2 linked regions of the Labrys monachus genome follow. The protein of the gene in region 2 interacts with the protein of the main gene of each other region in a pairwise test. Links are inferred from orthologs where the notes say so. Each region holds a gene or a part of one and is shown on either strand. Other genes may lie near its edges. The genes, in order: ptsN and J3R73_RS01945.

Region 1 (10,104 bases), 1.9 Mb from region 2 along the record:
CGCGACAATCAGATGGCCGAATGCGACAGGCCGGCGGCGAAGGCGCGGGCGGCGTCGATCGCGGCGTGCCGGTCGCGCCAGAAGCGCATGTTGAGCTCGTGGATGGCGATCGCCTCCGGCGGGAAGGCGCATTGCGCGGCGATCGCCGCCCATGGCACCGAGCCCCAGCCCTGGGGCAGATGGAGGTCGCCGAAGCCGAAGGCATTGGCCTCGGCGCTGGCATAGACCCAGGGCAGGTCCGGTATGCCGAAGGAATCGTGCAGGTGCAGATGCTTGGAGAAGGGAGCCAGCGCCCTGGCTTCCGCAAGGAAGTCGTAGCGATGCTGGGTGGCATGGATCAGGCCGTGGCTGAAATCGAAGGTGGCGCGCACATGGTCGTGGCCGATCGCCTCCAGTTCGCGCGCGAGGCGGGCGATGCTCGGCGTCGCGGCATAGGGGCCGAAGTCGAAGAGGTTCTCGACGCAGAGCGTCACCGCGTGCTCGGCCGCAAACTCGCCGGCGCGATGCAGGCAATCCCGCTGGCGCCCGGCCGCGTTCTCGAAATCATGCCGCTCGTCCGGCTGCATCATGCCGGCATGGATGACGAGATGCGGGGCGCCGATGCGCGCGCAGATCTCGATGAAGGCCTTGGTCGCCTCGAGGAAGCGCGGCAGTTGGGCTTCCGGTCCCATGAAGTTGATCGACAGCGGGCCGTGGATGGTGAAGCCGTGTCCGCGTCCCTCGCAGATCGCCGCGAACTCGGCGACCCGTGCCGGCAACAGCCTGCCGGCGATCACGAGGTCATAGGCATAAGCGGGGATCTCGACATAGCCGAGGCCGAGACCGGCCATGTCGTCGAGGGTGGCGGCGAAGTCGGAGAGGTCGGGCTGGCCTTCGCGCGCGGCGAGACCGACTGGAATGGAAAGCGACATGGCGGGCCTGGGAAATGAACGATGGCGGGAGGACGGCGACGCCAAGCCTTACATGATTTCCAAGCCTTGCATGATCTCAATGACGGTCACACGGGGCCGTTGGCGCCGCCTTTGCCCGTTGCGGCCGGTCCATCACTCGCGCAGGAACGCCAGCAGGTCCTGGTTGAACGCGTCGGGTGCCTCCAGATGCGGCACATGGCCGAGGCCCGGAAAGACGACAAGGCGGCAATGCCGGGCCTCCGCGCAGGCGTCCCGGGCCAGCACCGGGAAATCGCCCATCCTGGCGGCGACCTCGGGCGGCGCATAGGCCCGCAGCGGCGTCGTGCGGTCGGCCCCGCCCACCATCATCAGCATCGGCATCTCCAGGAAGCGGTATTCATAGCGCACCGGCTGGCGGTAGATCATCTGGTAGGTCAGGGCCACCGCCATTGCATAGCGGTCGAACTCGCCGCTGAGGCCGATGCGGGCGCGCCATTCGACGAAGGGTTCGTACTGGCTTGCGGGCAGCACGGGGAAATAACGCTTGATGAAGGCCCGGTACTGCTCGACCGTCTGGTTGCGCTCGGCCTCGAACAGCGTCCGGGTGGTCTGCGGCGGAATCGAGAGGCGGTAATCTTCGAGGCCGATCGGGTCCTCCAGCACGAGCCGCCGAATCCGGGAGGGAAAGGTGCGGGCGAAGCGGACGGCCAGCATGCCGCCGGTCGAATGGCCGATCAGGTCGACATCGCTGACGTGCAGGCTGTCGAGCAGCCGGGCGGTGTTGGCGGCCAGGACATCGAAGGAGTAGTCGATTTCCGGCTTGGACGATTTGTTGAAGCCGATCTGGTCGGGTACGACGACACGATAGCCGGCGCCGGCCAGGGCCTCGATCGTCAGGCGCCAGTAGGAACTGTCGAAATTCTTGCCGTGGAAGAGAAGGGCCGTGCGCCCGTTCGGCGTGGCTGACGGCGCCACGTCCATATAGGCCATGCGCAGGGCCTGACCCTGCTCCTCGACGGGCATGAAATGGACGGGATAGGGATAGGGCCAGGATTCAAGGCCGATCCCCAGCGCCTGCGTGTAAACGGGGCCTTGGATTCCGGCGGGGGCTGCCGTCTGGGCCGCGGCCGGAAGGCAGGCGAAAGCGAGACAGAAAGCGACGAGCGTCGCGGCCCCATGAAGGGCGCGCCATGCCGGCGGGAAACGAAATTTGGATGACACCCGGGATCTCCTGCTGCAAGGTGCACTGCACAATTTAGAAGACGAATGACGCCGCCGGCCCTTGCGCCCCCGCATAAAGCGCGCCAGTTTGTTGATAATTCGACGGCTAACCTGCACGGGATGGGCAGACCATCCCCTTGGGTATTGTGATGTTTGACAATTTTTCAGGTGACGGGCTCGGCGTGCTCTCCGCGCCGGTCTATTCGCTTTACGAAGCCACGCATGCGGCCCTGGGCCCCTCCCGCGCTTTTTCCGACGCGACCAGGGCATTCTTCGAGAATCCCGGCAACCCCTTTTCGAAGACGCCGTGGGCCAAGTCGGTGGTGGCCGCCTGTGAGGTGTTCGAGCGCGTGACGCGCCGCTACGGCAAGCCGGCCTTCGGCATCAAGGACGTGCTGGTCGGCGGCGAGCGCGTGGCGGTGCATGAGGAAATCGTCTGGCAGCGGCCCTTCTGCAACCTCCTGCATTTTTCCCGCGCCGTCCGCGGCGCTCGCCGGCCCGACCCGAAGCTGCTGATCGTGGCGCCGATGTCGGGCCATTATGCGACGCTGCTCCGCGGCACCGTGGCGGCGTTCCTGCCCAATCACGAGGTCTACATCACCGATTGGGTCGATGCCCGCATGGTGCCGGCCGCGGAAGGCCGCTTCGATCTCGACGACTACATCGACTATGTCATTTCCATGCTGCACACGCTCGGCCCCGACACCCATGTGGTCGGGGTCTGCCAGCCTTCGGTGCCGGTGATGGCGGCGGTCTCCCGCATGGAAGCCGAGCAGGACCCCTATATCCCGCAGACCATGACGCTGATGGGCGGACCGATCGATACCCGCCTGTCGCCGACCAAGGTCAACGACGTCGCGGTCGACAAGGGCATCGACTGGTTCCGCAGCAACGTCATCACCAAGGTGCCGTTTCCGCATCCCGGCTTCATGCGCGACGTCTATCCCGGCTTCCTGCAGCTGAGCGGCTTCATGACGATGAACATCGATCGCCACGTCAACGCGCACAAGTCTCTCTATTTCGACCTCGTGCGCGGCGACGGCGACAATGCCCAGAAGCATCGCGAATTCTATGACGAATATCTCTCGGTCATGGATCTCACCGCCGAGTTCTACCTGCAGACGGTGGAGACCGTGTTCATCAATTTTGCCCTCGCCAAGGGCGAGATGACCCACCGGGGCAAGCCGGTCGATCCCGCCGCGATCCGCAACGTCGCCCTGCTGACCGTGGAGGGCGAGAACGACGACATCACCGGCCATGGCCAGACCCAGGCCGCGCACGGGCTGTGCGTCAATCTTCCGCCGGAGAAGAAGGCCCATTACACCCAGATGGGCGTCGGCCATTACGGCGTGTTCAACGGTTCCCGCTTCCGTTCGGAGATCGCGCCGCGCATCGCCGATTTCATCCGCTCCAACGCCGCGCCGAGCGTCGTCCCGCGGGGCGGCGGCGCCGCCAAGCGGCCGGTTTCCTCCGATGCCGAGCGCCCCAAGCCTCGCCTGGTCAAGGAATGACCCTGGTGCTTTGCGGCGCCTGCCGATGGAACCGCCGGCCGTCGGCATGAGCCGGACGTGGTGAACCGCCGGGAGGAAGGCGATGGACGTGCTGTCGCCTGAGGAATGGACGGCGCTTCGGCTCAGCCTTCAGATCGCCGGGCTCGCCACGATGCTGTCGCTCGTGCCGGCCATCGCCGCCGCCTGGATCCTCGCGCGCCGCGATTTTCCCGGCAAGGCGCTGTTCGACGGCCTCATCCACCTGCCCCTGGTGCTGCCGCCGGTGGTCACCGGCTATGTCCTGCTGGTCCTGTTCGGGCGCAACGGCGAGATCGGCGCCTTTCTGGCCGTGCATTTCGGCGTGGTGCTCGCCTTCCGCTGGACCGGGGCGGCCCTGGCCTGCGCCGTCATGGGCTTTCCCCTCATGGTGCGCGCCATCCGTCTGGCCATCGAGGCCGTCGACCCGCGGCTCGAGGCGGCGGCCGGCACCCTCGGCGCCAATCCCTTCCTCGCCTTCGGCGTGGTGACGCTGCCCCTCGCTTTGCCCGGCATCATCGCCGGCATGGTGCTCGCCTTTGCCAAGGCGCTCGGCGAATTCGGCGCCACCATCACCTTCGTCTCCAATATTCCCGGCGAGACGCAGACCCTGTCCGCCGCGATCTACACCGCGCTCCAGGATCCCAATGGCGACCGCACCGTCCTGCGGCTGACCCTGGTGTCCGTGGCGCTGGCTCTTGCCGCCCTCATCGTCTCCGAAGCCTTGGCGAGGCGGGCACGGGCCCGCATCGGCCAGGGGCGCGTGGACGGCTAAACCAAAATGCGTCCAGGCAGGGGTGGTCCACCAATTTAACGCATTGGTATCAAAAGAATTTTGCAATCCCTGGTGATCCGATCCGACGGCAGAACACGCCAGAATCCGATTCAATTGCCCCCGATTCTGCCTTAAGGCTTGAGGGAGCACCCGCCCTTCGTCGTGAACCGCGAGATTCAGCCCCGGATGACCACGCCTCTTCTCGACGTCCGCGATCTCTCGGCCGCATTCCATCAGGACGGCGAAACCACGCTTGCGGTCGATCGCGTCTCCTTCGCCCTCGACAAGGGCGAGACCCTGGCGCTCGTCGGCGAATCCGGTTCCGGCAAGTCGGTCACCGCGCTCTCGATCGTCCAGCTCCTCAATTATCCCGCCGCGTCGCACCCCTCCGGCCGCATCCTGTTCAAGGGGCGCGATCTCATGGGCGCGCCCGAGCCGGTGATGCGCAAGGTGCGCGGCGCCGACATCACCATGGTGTTCCAGGAGCCGATGACCTCGCTCAATCCGCTGCATAGCGTCGAGCGGCAGATCGGCGAGATTCTCAGCGTGCATCAGGGCATGTCGCGGCAGGCGGCGCGGGTGCGCACGCTCGACCTGCTGCGCCAGGTCGGCATCCGCGACGCGGACAAGCGGCTCGATGCCTTTCCGCATCAATTGTCCGGCGGCCAGCGCCAGCGCGTGATGATCGCGATGGCGCTGGCGAACGACCCGGACCTTCTCATCGCGGACGAGCCGACCACGGCGCTCGACGTCACGGTCCAGGCGCAGATCCTCGCCTTGCTGAAGGACATCCAGCGGCGCACCGGCATGGCGATGCTGTTCATCACCCATGATCTCGGCATCGTGCGCAAGCTCGCCGACCGGGTCTGCGTCATGCTGAAGGGCCGCATCGTCGACGCCGGGCCGACCCATGAGGTGTTCGCCAACCCCACCAGCGACTATACCAGGCGCCTGCTCGCCGCCGAGCCGAAAGGCCGGCCAACGCCGTTCGATCCCGATGCCCGCACCATCGTCACCACGGAAGGGCTGGAGGTCTGGTTCCCGATCAAGGCCGGCCTGATGCGCAGGACCGTCGGCTATGTGAAGGCGGTCGACGGTATCAGCGTCGCGGTGAAGGAGGGCCAGACGCTCGGCGTCGTCGGGGAGTCCGGATCCGGCAAGACCACGCTGGGCCTCGCCATCCTTCGCCTGATTTCGAGCAAGGGGCCGATCGCCTATCTCGGCCGGCCGATCCAGGGCCTCGGCCGGGCCGCGATGAACCCGCTGCGCAAGGACATGCAGATCGTGTTCCAGGATCCCTATGGCGCGTTGTCGCCGCGGCTTTCGATCGCCCAGATCGTCGAGGAGGGGCTGCTGGTCCAGGGCAAGGCGATGTCGGCCGCCCGGAGGCGCGAGGCCGTCGCGGCGACCCTCGTCGGTGTCGGCATCGATCCGGCGGTGATGGACCGCTATCCGCACGAATTCTCCGGCGGCCAGCGCCAGCGCATCGCCATCGCCCGCGCCATGGTGCTGGAGCCCCGCTTCGTCGTGCTCGACGAGCCCACCTCGGCGCTCGACATGTCGGTGCAGGCCCAGATCGTCGATCTGCTGCGCGAGTTGCAGCAGCGCCACAAGCTGGCCTATCTCTTCATCAGCCACGACCTCAAGGTCGTCCGCGCCCTTGCCAACGAGGTGATGGTGATGCAGGCGGGCAAGGTGGTCGAACACGGGCCGGCGACGGAGATCTTCGACCATCCGCGCGAGGACTACACCAAGGCGCTGCTGGCGGCGGCCTTCTCGATCGAGGCCGTGGACGTCGATGCCGTGAGCCAGTGATCCGCACCACGCCGCCCGCCACCGCGCGTCCCCCCATCCCTTCCATTCAGGTCCGGCTGTCATGGCTCTTCTTCTCTGCATCACCCAGTGGGACGCCGCGCGCTGGCTCGACCGGCTGCGCCGCCTCGCGCCCGATCGCGACATCCGCGCCTGGCCGGATGTCGGCGACCCCGCCGAGATCACCTATGCCGCCGTATGGAAGCAGCCGCCGGGCCTGCTGGCGACCTTCCCCAATCTCCGGGGAATCGTCTCTCTGGGCGCGGGGGTCGACCATGTGCTGGCCGATCCCGCGCTGCCGCCGGTGCCGCTCGGGCGGGTGATCGACGACAGCCTCACCCACCGCATGAGCGAATGGGTGGTGATGCATGCGCTGATGCATCTGCGCAACCAGGCCGGCTACCAGGCGCTGCAGCGCCAGAGGATCTGGCGCGAGCTCGATCCCTCGCCCGAGGCGCGCGAGCTGCGCGTCGGGGTGATGGGTCTCGGCGTGCTCGGCCTCGATGCGGTGCGCAAGCTCGCCCTCATGGGCTTTGACGTCGCGGGATGGAGCCGGACGCCCAAGCAGGTCGACGCCATTCCCTGCTTCGCGGGCGAGGACCTCGACCGCTTTCTCGCACGGACGGATCTGCTCGTATCGCTCCTGCCGCTGACGCCGGCGACGCGCGGCATCCTCGACCGGAGCCTGTTCGGGAAGCTGGCGCGCGACGGCGTCTTCGGCGCGCCGATCCTGATGAATGCCGGGCGCGGCGGCCTGCAGGTCGAGGCCGACATCCTCGCCGCGCTGGACGACGGCACCCTGCGCGCCGCCACCCTCGATGTGTTCGAGAGCGAGCCCCTGCCCCCCGAGAGCCCGCTCTGGCTGCATCCGAACGTCACCATCTCCCCGCACAATTCCTCGATCTCGGACGAGGAGGCGGTCGGCCGCTTCGTGCTCCGCCAGGTCGAGCGGCATGAACGCGGCCTGCCTTTCGAGGCGCCGGTGGATATCGCCAGGCAGTATTGAGGGCGCGCGCCCGGCCGGCCTCGGCATCCGCGCCCAAGCCGTTGACAAACAAGCCGTATTCGAGCCCGTCCGGCAGGAAGCCGCGGCGTGGATTACATCCTTTTAAGGCGGGGCGAAAACGCATCGGCGTTGACGCGGGATCAAGACGGTCCTACCTAGATGGGTGGGCCGGTCCTGACGGCCGGTTCGTGGATGCAGGCCCCTCAGGCCTGCTTATCTCAGAAGCGGAGCGAAGCATGACCTTGCGTGTCTCCGGACAAAATCTCGACATTGGCGAGGCGTTGCGTACCCACGTCCAGGCGCGGGTGGCCGATAGCCTGTCGAAGTATTTTGACCACGACTATACCGGACATGTCACCGTTAAGAGGGAGGGGACGGGGTTTCGGACCGACTGCCTCATCCATCTCTCCACGGGTCTTACGCTGCAGACGGAATCGATGGCGCATGACCCGCATGCCAGTGTCGACCTGGCGACGGAACGGCTCACAAAGCGGCTCAAGCGCTACAAGCACCGCATCAAGGACTATCATGCCGGGCCCGACTCGGGGGCCGACGGCGAATCCATCGACTACGTCATCGCCGCCCCGGACGAGGAGGAAGCGGCGCCCGGCGAATTCACGCCGGTGATCGTCGCCGAGAATTCCAAGCGCATGAAACGCCTCTCGGTCAGCCAGGCGGTGACCGACCTCGATCTGACCGGCGCCGGAGCCCTGGTGTTTCGCCACGCTGGACATGGCCGCGTGAACGTGGTTTACCGCCGCTCCGACGGCCATATCGGCTGGATCGACCTGCCGCATGTTGCGGCGGACGCATCCTGACCGGCCCATCAATCATGCGCCTGCCTCGACGAGAGGCGGGCGCCGGGCCGGTGGCGAACCGGCAGGCAAACACGAACAAGATTGAGCCGACGATCGCCTCGAGTGCGGCCGTGCTCGAACCATCCGCGAGGAATTCGATGCCTCTGAGCGATCTGCTGCCGCAGGATGCGGTGCTTCCGGCGCTGAAGGTAAACTCAAAAAAGCAGGCTTTGCAGGAAATTTCCGCCCAGGCGGCGGCTTTGACCGGTATCGGCGAACGCGAAATCTTCGACACGCTCCTGCAGCGCGAGCGGCTGGGATCCACCGGCGTCGGCAACGGCATCGCCATTCCGCACGGCAAGCTCGGCAAGATCAACCGGATTTTCGGTCTTTTCGCCCGGCTCGAAAGGCCGATCGACTATGAGGCGCTGGATGGCCAGCCCGTCGACCTGATCTTCCTGCTGCTGGCCCCCGAAAGCGCGGGCGCCGACCATCTGCGTGCGCTGTCGCGTATCGCGCGCATGTTGCGGGATCCCGGCATCGTCCAGAAATTGCGCGCGACCCGCGACGGCGCGGGGCTCCACGCCATCCTCTGCGACGAGCCGGCATCCCACGCTGCATAGGACGGACCGGCCCGCGGTGCGATGACCGCCTGCGGCCGCCGCGGGAGGGCTGCTGGCATGTTGACGGTCTGGGGACGCAAGACATCGTCGAATGTGCAGGCGCTGATGTGGTGCATCGGCGAATTGGAGCTTGCGTTCAGGCGGCACGACGTCGGCCACAACTATGGCGGCAACGACACGCCGGCCTTCCTGGCGATGAATCCCAACGGCACGGTTCCGGTGCTGCGGGACGGGGAGGGCGAGCCGTTGTGGGAGACGGGCGCGATCCTGCGCTATCTCGCCAATCGCTATGGCGAGCCGCCCTTCTGGCCTGCGGACATCGAGACGCGCAGCCGGGTCGACATGTGGGCCGAATGGTCGAAGATCAATATCGCCCTGAACTTCACGGTGCCGATCTTCTGGCGCGCCGTGCGCACGGCGCCGAAGGACCGCGACGAGGCGGCGATCCGCCGGGCGGTCGGCGAACTCGGCGCCAGGCTGGACATCGCCGAGACCCGCCTCGCCCGCCATGCCCATCTGGCGGGCGAAGCCTTCACGCTCGCCGATATCCAGTTCGGCCATGTGCTCTACCGCTATTTCGACATGGCGATCGAGCGGCCCGGCCATCCCGCCCTGCGCCGCTACTACGACCGGCTGACGGAGCGGGCGGCGTTCCGGGAGCATGTCATGATTTCCTACGAGGATCTGCGCGTGCGCTGATCCCCGGCCGGCCAGGCCGACCTCCGTCCCGCTACAGGTCGGCGAGGCCGAGCACGTCGGCCATCGTGTAGAGGCCCGGCTTGCGCCCCTGGCCCCACATCGCCGCCTTGAGCGCGCCGTTCGCGAAGATCGTGCGGCTCTCCGCCTTGTGCGAGAATTCGATCCTCTCGCCCTCGCCGGCGAAGATCACGCTGTGCTCGCCGACGACCGTGCCCCCGCGCAGGGTCGCAAAGCCGATATGCCCCTTCTGGCGCGCGCCGGTGTGGCCGTCCCGCACCCGGTCCGCATGGCCGGCGAGATCGACGCCGCGCCCGGCGGCGGCCGCTTCCCCGAGCAGGAGCGCGGTGCCCGAGGGCGCGTCGACCTTGCGGTTGTGATGCATTTCGAGGATCTCGATGTCGAATTCGGCGTCGAGGCTCCTGGCCACCCGCTTGACCACGGCTGCGAGCAGGTTCACGCCGAGGCTCATATTGCCCGACTGCACGATCACGGCATGGCGGCCGGCCGCCCTCAGGCGCGCCATGTCCTCGCTGGACAGGCCGGTGGTGCCGACGACATGCACGATGCGCATCTGCGCGGCGAGGGCCGAGAGCTCCACCGTCGCCGCCGGGGCGGTGAAGTCGACGATGCCCTCGGCGCCGGTGAGGAGGGCGAGCGGATCGTCGGTGACGAGGACGCCATTGGGTTCGAGGCCCGCCAGCCTGCCGGCGTCCTGGCCGATCAGGGGGGAGCCCGCCCGCTCGATGGCGCCGGCG
Region 2 (10,501 bases):
GCCAGAGCAAGGCGCCCGGTGCCGATGTCCCGGTCCTGTCGCTGCAGAACATCCACAAGGCCTTCGGCGGCATCATCGCGCTGGAGCGGGTCGACCTCGACATCCATGCCGGCGAGGTCGTGGCGCTGGTCGGCGACAACGGCGCCGGCAAGTCGACGCTGGTCAAGATCATCGCCGGGGTGCAGCCCGCCACGCAGGGCCGCATCCTGATCGACGGCGCCGAGGTGGCGATGACCGATCCCAGCGACTCCCAGGCTCTCGGCATCCAGGTCGTCTACCAGGACCTCGCCCTCGCCGACGCCCAGCCCGTCTACATGAACATGTTCCTCGGCAAGGAACTCGTCACCGGGCCGCTGCGCCGCCTCGACCGCAAGCGCATGATCACCGAGACGGAAAGCCTGGTGAAGGAACTCGACGTCCGCATTCCCTCGGCAAGGGCGACGATCCGCGACCTCTCGGGCGGCCAGCGCCAGGGCATCGCCATCGCCCGCGCCACCCATTGGGCGACCAAGCTGGTACTGATGGACGAGCCGACGGCGGCGCTCGGCGTTGCGGAAACCGCCAAGGTCGAGAAGATCATCGCCGGCCTCAAGGCGCGCAATCTGCCGATCCTGATCGTCAGCCACAGCCTCGACCAGGTCTTCCGCCTGTCCGATCGCATCTGCGTGCTCCGGCGGGGCAGGCAGATCGGCGTCCGCGACACCCGCAGCACCGACAAGAACGAGATCGTCTCCATGATCACGGGGTTGAGCACATGAGCGCGGGCACCGAAACCACCCTGATGGCGCTGGAGACGGCGGAGGCGCCGCAGGCCGTGGCGCGCATGCTGGACGCCAATCGCGCGGCGCTCGCCGAATTCGGGCGGCTGTTCCGCGAGCGCCGGCCCTCGCATTTCGTCACCTGCGCCCGCGGCTCCTCCGACCATGCGGCGTCCTACTTCAAATATCTGGCCGAGATCATGCTCGGCGTGCCCTGCTGCTCGGTCGGTGCGTCCGTGGTCTCGATCTACGGCGCGAGGCTGCATCTGCGCGACACGCTGCTGGTGACGATTTCGCAATCCGGCCGGAGCCCGGACATCCTCGCCTTCCAAGCCGAGGCCAGGCGGGCGGGCGTGCCGACGGTGGCGATCACCAACGACGCCGCCTCGCCGCTGGCGGCCGACGCCGATGTCTGCCTGCCGCTGATGGCGGGGCCGGAATTGAGCGTCGCGGCGACCAAGACCTTCATCACCTCCGCCGCGATGGCCGCGGCGCTGGTCGGCGCCTGCGGCAGCGATGCGGGCTTCAGCGAGGCCCTGGCCCGCCTGCCGGAGGATCTCGCCGCGGCGCAGGCCCTGCGCTGGACCGCCGTCGAGGACAGGGTGCCGCAGGCGCGATCGCTCTATGTGCTCGGGCGCGGCCCCTCGCTGCCGATGGCCCAGGAAGCGGCGCTGAAGCTGAAGGAGACCAGCGGCCTGCATGCCGAAGCCTTTTCGGCCGCCGAAGTCATGCACGGGCCGATGGAACTGGTCGAGGAGGGCTTTCCCGTCCTCGTCTTCGCGGCGCGCGACGCGGCGGCTGCCACGACGGCCGAGAGCGTCGAGCGGCTCAGCCGGGCCGGGGCCCATATCCTCCAGCCCGACTTCCGGCCCGCCGGCCATCCGGCGCTCGATCCGCTCAGCATGATCCAGACCTTCTACGGCAGCGCCGAGCGCATCGCCCGCCGGCGTGGCCGCAATCCCGACAAGCCGCGGCTTTTGCAGAAGGTGACGGAGACGCGGTAGGGCCGGCACAGCACCCTGTCCGGGAGGGGAGGGTGACGTGGCGCCAGAAATCCACGCTTCTACGATCCAGATCGTGGAGCCGTGCGGTAACGGCCGACCGAAAGCCATTATGAGGCGCATCCCACCCTCCCCTGGAGGGGGAGGGTCGACGCGCAGCGTCGGGGTGGGGTGACCCCGCCTCGCTGGAAAGGATTGTTTTCAAGCATGACCTGCGTATTCCACTCCGCCCCGGCCCTTCAGGCCGACCCTCCCCCTCCAGGGGAGGGTGGAGTGGTGCCGGAAAGCCACGCTTCTGGGATCCAAATCTTGGATCTGGGCAGTGACCGTCGACCGAAAGCCCATATGAGGCGCCCACCCTCCCCTGGAGGGGGGGTCGACGCGCAGCGTCGGGGTGGGGTGACCCCGCCTCGCTGGAAAGGATTGTTTTCAAGCACGACCTGCGTTTCGCACCCCACCCCGGCCTTTCAGGCCGACCCTCCCCCTCCAGGGGAGGGAGGGGCGGCCAGCCGGGTCCGTGCCGTCCGTACGATCGAGGCGGTGATGTCTTTCAGCGCGCCTTCCACCGCCCGGCTCCAATGCCAGAACAGCGGGACCAGCAGGGGCCGGCCCGGCACCAGCGCGACCAGCCGGCCCGCCGCCAGATGCGGTTCGACCAGCGAGGCGGGGTTCATGCCCCAGCCGATGCCGGCGAGCGCCGCGTCGACGAAGCCGTGCGAGGACGGGATCCAGTGGCTGGGCCGGGGCAAAGACTGCCCGAAGGTCTCGGCGAGCCAGCGGTCCTGCAATTCGTCGCTGGTGTTGAAGGTGATGCTTGGGGCGGCCCGCAGGGCGTCTTCGCCGACGCCGCCGGCGAACCAGCGCCGCATGAAGGCCGGGCTCGCCGTGGCGATGTAGGTCTGCGCGCCCAGGGACCGGCTGCCGCAGCCGCGGACGGGTCCGGGCGCAGTGCTGACGGCCGCGCTGACCTCGCCGCGCCGCAGCCATTCGGCCGTGTTGCTCTCGTCGTCGATGACGAGGTCGAACAGCCGTTCCTCGATGCCGGCGAGGGCCGGGACGAACCAGGTGGCGAGGCTGTCGGCGTTGACGGCGATGCGGATGGTCGGCGCCCGCCCGGCCGGGATCACCGGGCCGAGATCGGCGCGCAGGCTGAGTTCCATCAACCCGATCTCCTCGACATGCCGGCACAGGCGCTTGCCGGCGGCGGTCGCCGTGCAGGGCTGGCCGCGCACGATCAGGCTGGTGCCGAGCCGCTCCTCGAGCAGCTTCACCCGCTGCGAGATCGCGGACGGCGTCACGCCGATTTCCCGCGCCGCCTTGTCGAAGCTGCCGGTGCGCACGACGCGGGCCATGGCGTCCATGAGGGCATAGTCGAGCATGGATTAGTTTTTCTAAATCACGATTAAATTATATCAATTTTCTAATTGTTGGGATGCGGCTAGTCAAATCGCTCTCCACAGGGATGTCGCCATGACCACGGCTCTGCTCTCCGGATTTCTGCTCGGTCTCAGCCTCATCGTGGCGATCGGCGCGCAGAACGCTTTCGTTCTGCGCCAGGGGCTGCGGCGCGAACACGTCTTCGCCGTCTGCCTCGCCTGCGCCCTGTCGGATGCCGTCCTGATCACCGCGGGCGTAGCGGGCTTCAGCGTCGTCGGTGCCGAATTGCCCTGGCTCGAACCGGCGATGCGCTATGGCGGGGCGGTCTTCCTCATCGCCTACGGGCTGCGCAGCTTCCGCGCGGCGCTGCTCGACACCGGGACGCTCGCCCCCTCGGCCATCGACAGCCCGGGCCTGGCGCGGACGCTGACCACCTGCCTCGCCTTCACCTGGCTCAATCCGCATGTCTATCTCGACACCGTCATGCTGCTCGGGTCGATCTCGACGCAATATGAGGGCGACAAGGCGGCCTTCGGCATCGGAGCCGGCATGGCCTCCTTCCTGTTCTTCTTTTCGCTCGGCTACGGCGCGCGGCTCCTGCGGCCGCTTTTCGCCCGGCCCGGTTCCTGGCGCGTGCTCGACGCCTCCGTCGGCATGACGATGTGCGGGCTGGCGCTGAAGCTGGTGGTGTAGAACCCTTCCCCGGGACCGCAGGCTTTCAGGCTGCTTCTTGCCCCATACGCCAACCCAGGCCCCGACTGGAGGGTCGATCACCGATCGACCTCTTCCTTTCCTGCAAGCTCGGTGTTGCCAAGAAGGGCGATCGGGTGATCGCCCCTCCAAAGTCACGCCTTGCCTGGCAGAGCCAGCGCATGGGAGTTCGAAACCTGCTGTCCCGGGAAGACCATGCCTTCCGAAGAGCGTTACGCCTCGTCCCGGATCCTGTAGCCGATGCCGGGCTCCGTCTGGATGATCCTGGGGTTGGCGGGGTCGCGTTCGATCTTGGCCCGCAACTGGCCGATGAAGACCCGGAGGTAATGCAGGTCGTCGCCATGCGCCGTGCCCCATACCGAGGTCAGCAGATGGCGATGGGTGACGACGCGGCCGGCATGGCGCACCAACATGGCGAGGAGGTCGTATTCCTTCGGGGTCACCCGGATCGGCTCGCCGTCGCGGGTGACCAGGCGCTTCAGCGTGTCGATGACGAGGCCGTCGGTTTCGAAGCGCGTCGAGGCCCCGGCGTCCTGCGCCTTGTGGCGCAAGGCGTTGCGGATGCGGGCGATGAGCTCGCCGATGCCGAAGGGCTTCTCGACATAGTCGTCCGCGCCGAGGTCGAGCGCGGCGATCTTCTCCGTCTCGCGGTCGCGCGCCGACAGCACGATGATCGGCACCTTCGACCATTCCCGCACCTTGGCGATGATCTCCTTGCCGTCCATGTCCGGAAGGCCGAGATCGAGGATGACGACATCGGGCGCCGCCGTGGCGATCAGGCGCATGGCATCGGCGCCGTTGGCGGCGTCGGCGACCTCGTAGCCCGCGGCGGTGAGGGCCGGCTTGAGGAAGCGTTGGATCTGCGGCTCGTCGTCGACAACCAGGATGCGCATCGGGTCGGGATCGGCTTTGAAAGAGGAGAGGCGATGCCTCGTAGCCGACGCATACAGCAAGATACCGCTCTCCCGAAGCGTCTTACGCGGCGATGGGCAGGCGGATGACGATGCGCGTCCCGCGCTTGCGGACGGCCGGGCTTTCCGCGACGATGGTGCCGCCCATCGCCTCGACGAAGCCGCGGCAGATCGACAGGCCGAGCCCGGTGCCGGCGGCGCGTCCGTCCACCTTGCCGCGGCGGTAGAATTTGTCGAAGATGCGTTCTAGATCGGCCGGCGGGATGCCCTTGCCCTGGTCGATGACCGAGATCAGCACCTCGCCGCCTTCGCGCCGCGCATAGATCGCGGTCGGCGTGTCGGCGGCGCCATATTTATGCGCATTGTCGATCAGGTTGAACAGCACCTGTCCGAGCAGGGCGCTGTCGCCGCGCACGGGCGGCAGGTCCGGTGCGATGCTGACGTCGATGGCACGGTCGGGAAAGGCCTTGCGCGCGCGGTCGGCCGCCGCGCGGACGACGTCGGCGATGTCGACCCAGTCCCGCCGCGCGTTGAGCGCCCCCGCCTCGATGCGCGTCATGTCCAAGAGATTCGAGACGAAGCGCGACAGCCGCGCCGCCTCCTCCTCGATGGAGGCCAGGAGGTCGTCGCGGCTCGCCGCGCTCATGCGCTCGCCCAATTGCCGCAGGCTGGTGACCGCGCCGGTGATCGAGGCGAGCGGCGTGCGCAAATCGTGCGAGATCGAGGAGAACAGCGCGCTGCGCAATTTCTCGCTCTCCTCGAGGGCAGCGGTGCGGGCGCTGTCGCGGGCGAGGCGGGCGCGGTCGACGGCGATGGCCGTCTGGTCGAGGATGGCGACGAGAATGCGGTCCTCGGTCGGCGTCAGGCCGGGCCCACCTTCCGGCCGCTCGAAGCCGAAGACGCCGACGGCGCCGTGCGGCGTGAGGAGGGGGCGGTACTGGAAAGCGAGGTTGGGCAGCGTGCCCGTGCCCCTGCCGGCATTCTCCCTCTTCTCGAAGGCCCAGCGCAGGGCGGTCATGTCGGTGGTGTCGAGCGCGATGTCGGGCGGCCATGCCGCGGTCACGGTGAGTTCGTCCTCGATCGGCACGGCGAGGATCACGCGTCCGCCGAGCGTCGCCTGGGCATGGGCCGCGGCGGCCCACAGCACGTCGTCCACGCTGGTGATGCCGGAGAGCTTGCGGGAGAACTCGTAGAGCGCCTGGGTGCTGGCGGCCCGCCGGCCGGCTCCCTCCGCCCGGTCGCGCACGCGACCGGCGAGATCGCCGGTGGTGACGGCGACGATGAGGAAGATGACGAGCGCGAACAGCTCGTGCGGCTCGGCGATGGTGAAGGTGTAGACCGGCGCGATGAAGAAGAAATTATAGGTGAAGAAGGAGAGGATGGCGGCGGCAATCGCGGCGGTGCGTCCGATCGTCAGCGCGCAGAGCAGCACCGCCATCAGGAACAGCATGGAGACGTTGGGCAGGGGCACGAAGTGCTGCAGGCCCAACCCGATGGCGACGGCGGCGGCGACGGAGCCGACGGCGAGCGCGCCGGCCTTGGCCATGGGCAGCAGCGCCAGGCGCGGCCGCCTGCCGGGGGTCGGCGGGGGCTCGGTATCCTCGCTCGTCACCACATAGATGCCGATGTCGCTGGAGCGGCGCAGCAGGGCGTCGGGCAGGGAGCGGCCGGCGATGCGCCGCCACCAGCCGGCTTCGCCGCGGCCGAGCACGATCTGGGTGGCATTCTCGCGGCGGGCCAGGCGCAGGATCTCGCCGACATAGTCGTGCCCGCTGACGCGCCGCGTCTCGGCGCCGAGCCGCTCGGCGAGCAGGAAGGTCTGGTCGAGCCGATGCATGGCGACGGGGTCGGCGATGTCCTGGCCCGGACGCTCGATCGTCACCACCAGCCAATGGGCGTTGAGGCCGTTGGCGAGCCGGCCGGCGGTGCGCACCACCTTTTCCGACAGCGCGTCGGTGCCGATGCAGACCAGCAGGCGGTCCGCCGTCTCCCACGGTCCCTCGATGGCGTTCTGGCGCAGATAGTCGATCATCTGATCGTCCACCCGGTCGGTGGTGCGGCGGAGCGCCAGTTCGCGCAGCGCGGTGAGATTGCCGGGCTTGAAGAAGCCTTCGGTGGCCCGCCGGGCGTTCTCGGGCAGATAGACCTTGCCGGCTTCCAGGCGCTGGATCAGCTCGGTCGGCGTGATGTCGACGACGATGACCTCGTCGGCCTTCTTGAGCACGCTGTCCGGCACGCTCTCGCGCACGGTGACGCCGGTGATGCGCGAGACGACGTCGACCAGGCTTTCGAGATGCTGGATGTTGACGGCCGTCCAGACGTCGATGCCGGCGCCGATCAGTTCCTCGACGTCCTGGTAGCGTTTGGGATGGCGGCTGTCAGGCGCATTGCTGTGGGCGAGTTCGTCGACGACGATGAGCCTGGGACGGCGGGCGAGCGCCGCATCGATGTCGAACTCCTCGAGCGCCCGGCCGCGATAGTCGATCCGGCGGCGGGGCAGCACTTCGAGTCCCTCGATCAGGGCCGCCGTCTCGGCGCGGCCGTGGGTCTCGGCGATACCGATGACGACGTCGACGCCCGCATCGCGCTCGCGGCGCGCCCGCGACAGCATCGCATAGGTCTTGCCGACGCCGGGGGCGGCCCCGAGAAAGACGGTGAGGCGCCCGCGGCCCTCCCGGCCTGCGAGCGCCAGCAACGCATTCGGATCGGGACGGGCATCGGTGTCGCGCGCGGGAAGGGGCATGCGGTCCTGCAAGACGAAAGCGTCATCCCGCAAGCGGCGCGAAGCGCCTCGGCACGCATGCGGGATCGATTGAAGGCCGGCTCGTCAGGCGTTCGGAGGCCGCGAGGCGGCGCTTGGTGCCGCTCCGCGTCCCGCCTGTTTGTCTCATTTCGCCTTGACGGCATCAAGGGCGAGGTTGAGCGCCAGCACGTTGACGTGCGCCTCGCCGACAAGGCCGGCGAGGCGGCCCTGCGTCTGCGCATCGACCAGCGCCTTCACCTGATCCTCCGGCAGGTTGCGGGCCTTGGCGATGCGAGAGACCTGGAGGGCGGCGAAGGCCGGCGAGATGTCCGGATCGAGGCCGGAGCCGGAGGTCGTGACGGCGTCGGCGGGAACCTCGCCCGCCACGCCCTGCTTGCGCAGATCGGCGATGCCGGCGGTGATGCGGTCGACCAGGGGCTTGGAGGTCGGACCGAGATTGGAGCCGGTCGAGTTGTCGGCGTTATAGGGCGCGGCGACCGTCTTGGTGGCGTCGTTGGGATCGGCCGCCGAGGTCGCGGAGGGGCGCCCCTGGAAATAGCGGTCGGTGGTGAAGTTCTGGCCGATCAGGGCGGATCCCACCACCTTGCCGCCGTCGAGGACCAGGCTGCCATTCGCGGCGGACGGAAAGACATATTGGCCGATGCCGGTGATGAGGAGAGGATAGATGCCGCCGGTCAGGATGGTGAACAGGACCATCATCACGATGGCCGGGCGCAGATGGATAAGCATGGCGTGCTCCTTGGAGCGGAAGGTTGGATGACTGCGGTGTGGCCCCCCTCCCCTGGAGGGGGAGGGTCGATGCGGAGCGTCGGGGTGGGGGTGCCTTCTTCGTAAAAGCAATCTCCACATGAACCTTCGTGGTGGCACGTTTCCCACCCCGCCCCGGCCTTTCAGGCCGACCCTCCCCTTCCAGGGGAGGGTGAAGATGCGATCGCCTCACACGAGGTGCAGGGCCGCGACGAGAAGATCGACGGCCTTGATGCCGACGAACGGCACGAGGATGCCGCCGAGCCCGTAGACCACCAGGTTGCGCCTGAGCAGCGCCGCCGCCCCGACCGGACGATAGGTGACGCCCTTCAGGGCCAGCGGGATCAGCGCGACGATGATCAGCGCGTTGAAGATCACGGCCGACAGGATGGCCGATTGCGGCGAAGCGAGGTGCATCACGTTGAGCGCCCCCAGTTCCGGATAGGTCGCGATGAACAGCGCCGGGATGATGGCGAAATATTTCGCCACGTCGTTGGCGATCGAGAAGGTGGTGAGGGCGCCGCGCGTCATCAGGAGCTGCTTGCCGATGCCGACGATCTCGATCAGCTTGGTCGGGTTCGAGTCGAGGTCGACCATGTTGCCCGCCTCGCGCGCGGCCTGCGTGCCGGTCTGCATGGCGACGCCGACATCGGCCTGGGCGAGGGCGGGGGCGTCGTTGGTGCCGTCGCCGCACATGGCGATCAGCCGGCCGCCGGTCTGCTCCCTGCGGATATAGGCGAGCTTGTCCTCCGGCGTCGCTTCGGCGAGGAAGTCGTCGACCCCGGCCTCCGAGGCGATGGCCGCGGCGGTGACCGGATTGTCGCCCGTGACCATCACGGTGCGGATGCCCATGGCCCGCAGCTCGGCGAAGCGCTCCTTGATGTCGGGCTTGACCACGTCCTTGAGATGGACGACGCCGAGGATGCGGCCGCCCTCGGCGACGCCCAGCGGCGTGCCGCCGGTGCGGGCGACCCGGTCGACCGCCTGCCTGAAGGCGGGCGGCGCGGCGTCGGCGGCGACGCCGGCGAACTTCAGGACGGCATCCACCGCGCCTTTGCGGATCGAGCGGCCGTCGAAGTCGATGCCGGACAGGCGCGTCTGCGCGGCGAAGGGGATGACGGTCGAGGGCCGGCCGGCGAGATCGGGCTCCTCGACGCCGTAATCGCCTTTGGCGAGCGCGATGATCGAGCGGCCTTCCGGCGTCTCGTCGGCGAGGCTCGCCAGCACGACCACCGCGGCGAGCTGCTCCTCGGTCACGCCCGGCACCGGCAGGAATTCGGTGGCCATGCGGTTGCCGAAGGTGATGGTGCCGGTCTTGTCGAGCAGCAGCGTGTCGACGTCGCCCGCCGCCTCGACGGCACGGCCCGAGGTCGCCACCACATTGAAGCGGATCAGGCGGTCCATGCCAGCGATGCCGATGGCGGAGAGGAGGCCGCCGATCGTGGTCGGGATCAGCGTCACCAGCAGCGCCACCAGCACGGTGACGCTGACGATCGTGCCGGAATAGCCGGCCAGGCCCCACAGCGTGGCGACGGCGATCAGGAAGATCAGCGTCATGCCCGAGAGCAGGATCGAGAGGGCGATCTCGTTCGGCGTCTTCTGGCGTTCGGCTCCTTCGACGAGCGCGATCATGCGGTCGATGAAGGAGGAGCCCGGCTGGGTGGTGATGCGCACCTTGATCCAGTCGGACAGGACCTGCGTGCCGCCGGTGACGGCCGAGCGGTCGCCGCCGGATTCGCGGATCACCGGCGCGGATTCGCCGGTGATCGCACTTTCGTTGACCGAGGCGACGCCCTCGACCACCTCGCCGTCGCCGGGAACGAGGTCGCCCGCCTCGACGATGACGATATCCCCGACATTGAGCTTGTCGGCCACGACCGACTCGTACCGGTCGCGCGGAGCGGTGGCGGACGGCAGGCGCTTGGCCTTGAGGTCGGACTTGGTGCGCCGGAGGCTTTCGGCCTGCGCCTTGCCGCGCCCTTCGGCGACGGCTTCGGCGAAGGTGGCGAACAGCACGGTGAACCACAGCCAGGCCGCGATCTGGGCGGGGAAGGTCACGCCGTCGCCGTGCACGAGGTCCCGCAGGCACAGCACGGTCACCAGGGCGGCGACGACTTCGGTGACGAAGATCACGGGGTTGCGGACGAGCAGCCGCGGATCAAGCTTGACGAAGGCGTCCCGGATGGCCGGCAGCAGGATGGAGGCATCGAACATCGACGGCGAATTCGGTTT

The links.
Region 1: the proteins of J3R73_RS01945 (region 2) and ptsN interact in binary tests that used the Escherichia coli proteins (3 or more experiments, as listed by UniProt). The link is inferred for Labrys monachus from one-to-one orthologs.

The regions. Positions count from the first base shown.
Region 1 is NZ_JAUSVK010000001.1:2,281,713-2,291,816, forward strand. Bases 7,120-9,917 are described here. They hold ptsN (PTS IIA-like nitrogen regulatory protein PtsN), read left to right. Parts: upstream 7,120-8,185; coding sequence 8,186-8,650; downstream 8,651-9,917. Other genes in these bases: J3R73_RS10350 (2-hydroxyacid dehydrogenase), read left to right, coding at 7,120-7,230; hpf (ribosome hibernation-promoting factor, HPF/YfiA family), read left to right, coding at 7,467-8,048; J3R73_RS10365 (glutathione S-transferase family protein), read left to right, coding at 8,708-9,349; dapB (4-hydroxy-tetrahydrodipicolinate reductase), read right to left, coding at 9,381-9,917. Also shown: J3R73_RS10325 (sugar phosphate isomerase/epimerase family protein), read right to left, coding at 9-911; J3R73_RS10330 (alpha/beta fold hydrolase), read right to left, coding at 1,044-2,111; J3R73_RS10335 (polyhydroxyalkanoate depolymerase), read left to right, coding at 2,261-3,622; modB (molybdate ABC transporter permease subunit), read left to right, coding at 3,705-4,412; J3R73_RS10345 (ABC transporter ATP-binding protein), read left to right, coding at 4,599-6,227; more of J3R73_RS10350, read left to right, coding at 6,289-7,119; more of dapB, read right to left, coding at 9,918-10,104. UniProt on the Escherichia coli protein: Seems to have a role in regulating nitrogen assimilation.
Region 2 is NZ_JAUSVK010000001.1:424,605-435,105, forward strand. Bases 4,623-7,817 are described here. They hold J3R73_RS01945 (DUF4118 domain-containing protein), read right to left. Parts: upstream 7,502-7,817; coding sequence 4,823-7,501; downstream 4,623-4,822. Other genes in these bases: J3R73_RS01940 (response regulator), read right to left, coding at 4,623-4,740; kdpC (potassium-transporting ATPase subunit KdpC), read right to left, coding at 7,646-7,817. Outside these bases: J3R73_RS01920 (ATP-binding cassette domain-containing protein), read left to right, coding at 1-758; J3R73_RS01925 (SIS domain-containing protein), read left to right, coding at 755-1,762; J3R73_RS01930 (LysR family transcriptional regulator ArgP), read right to left, coding at 2,227-3,138; J3R73_RS01935 (LysE/ArgO family amino acid transporter), read left to right, coding at 3,230-3,829; more of J3R73_RS01940, read right to left, coding at 4,060-4,622; more of kdpC, read right to left, coding at 7,818-8,251; potassium-transporting ATPase subunit KdpB, read right to left, coding at 8,459-10,501. UniProt on the Escherichia coli protein: Member of the two-component regulatory system KdpD/KdpE involved in the regulation of the kdp operon. KdpD may function as a membrane-associated protein kinase that phosphorylates KdpE in response to environmental signals.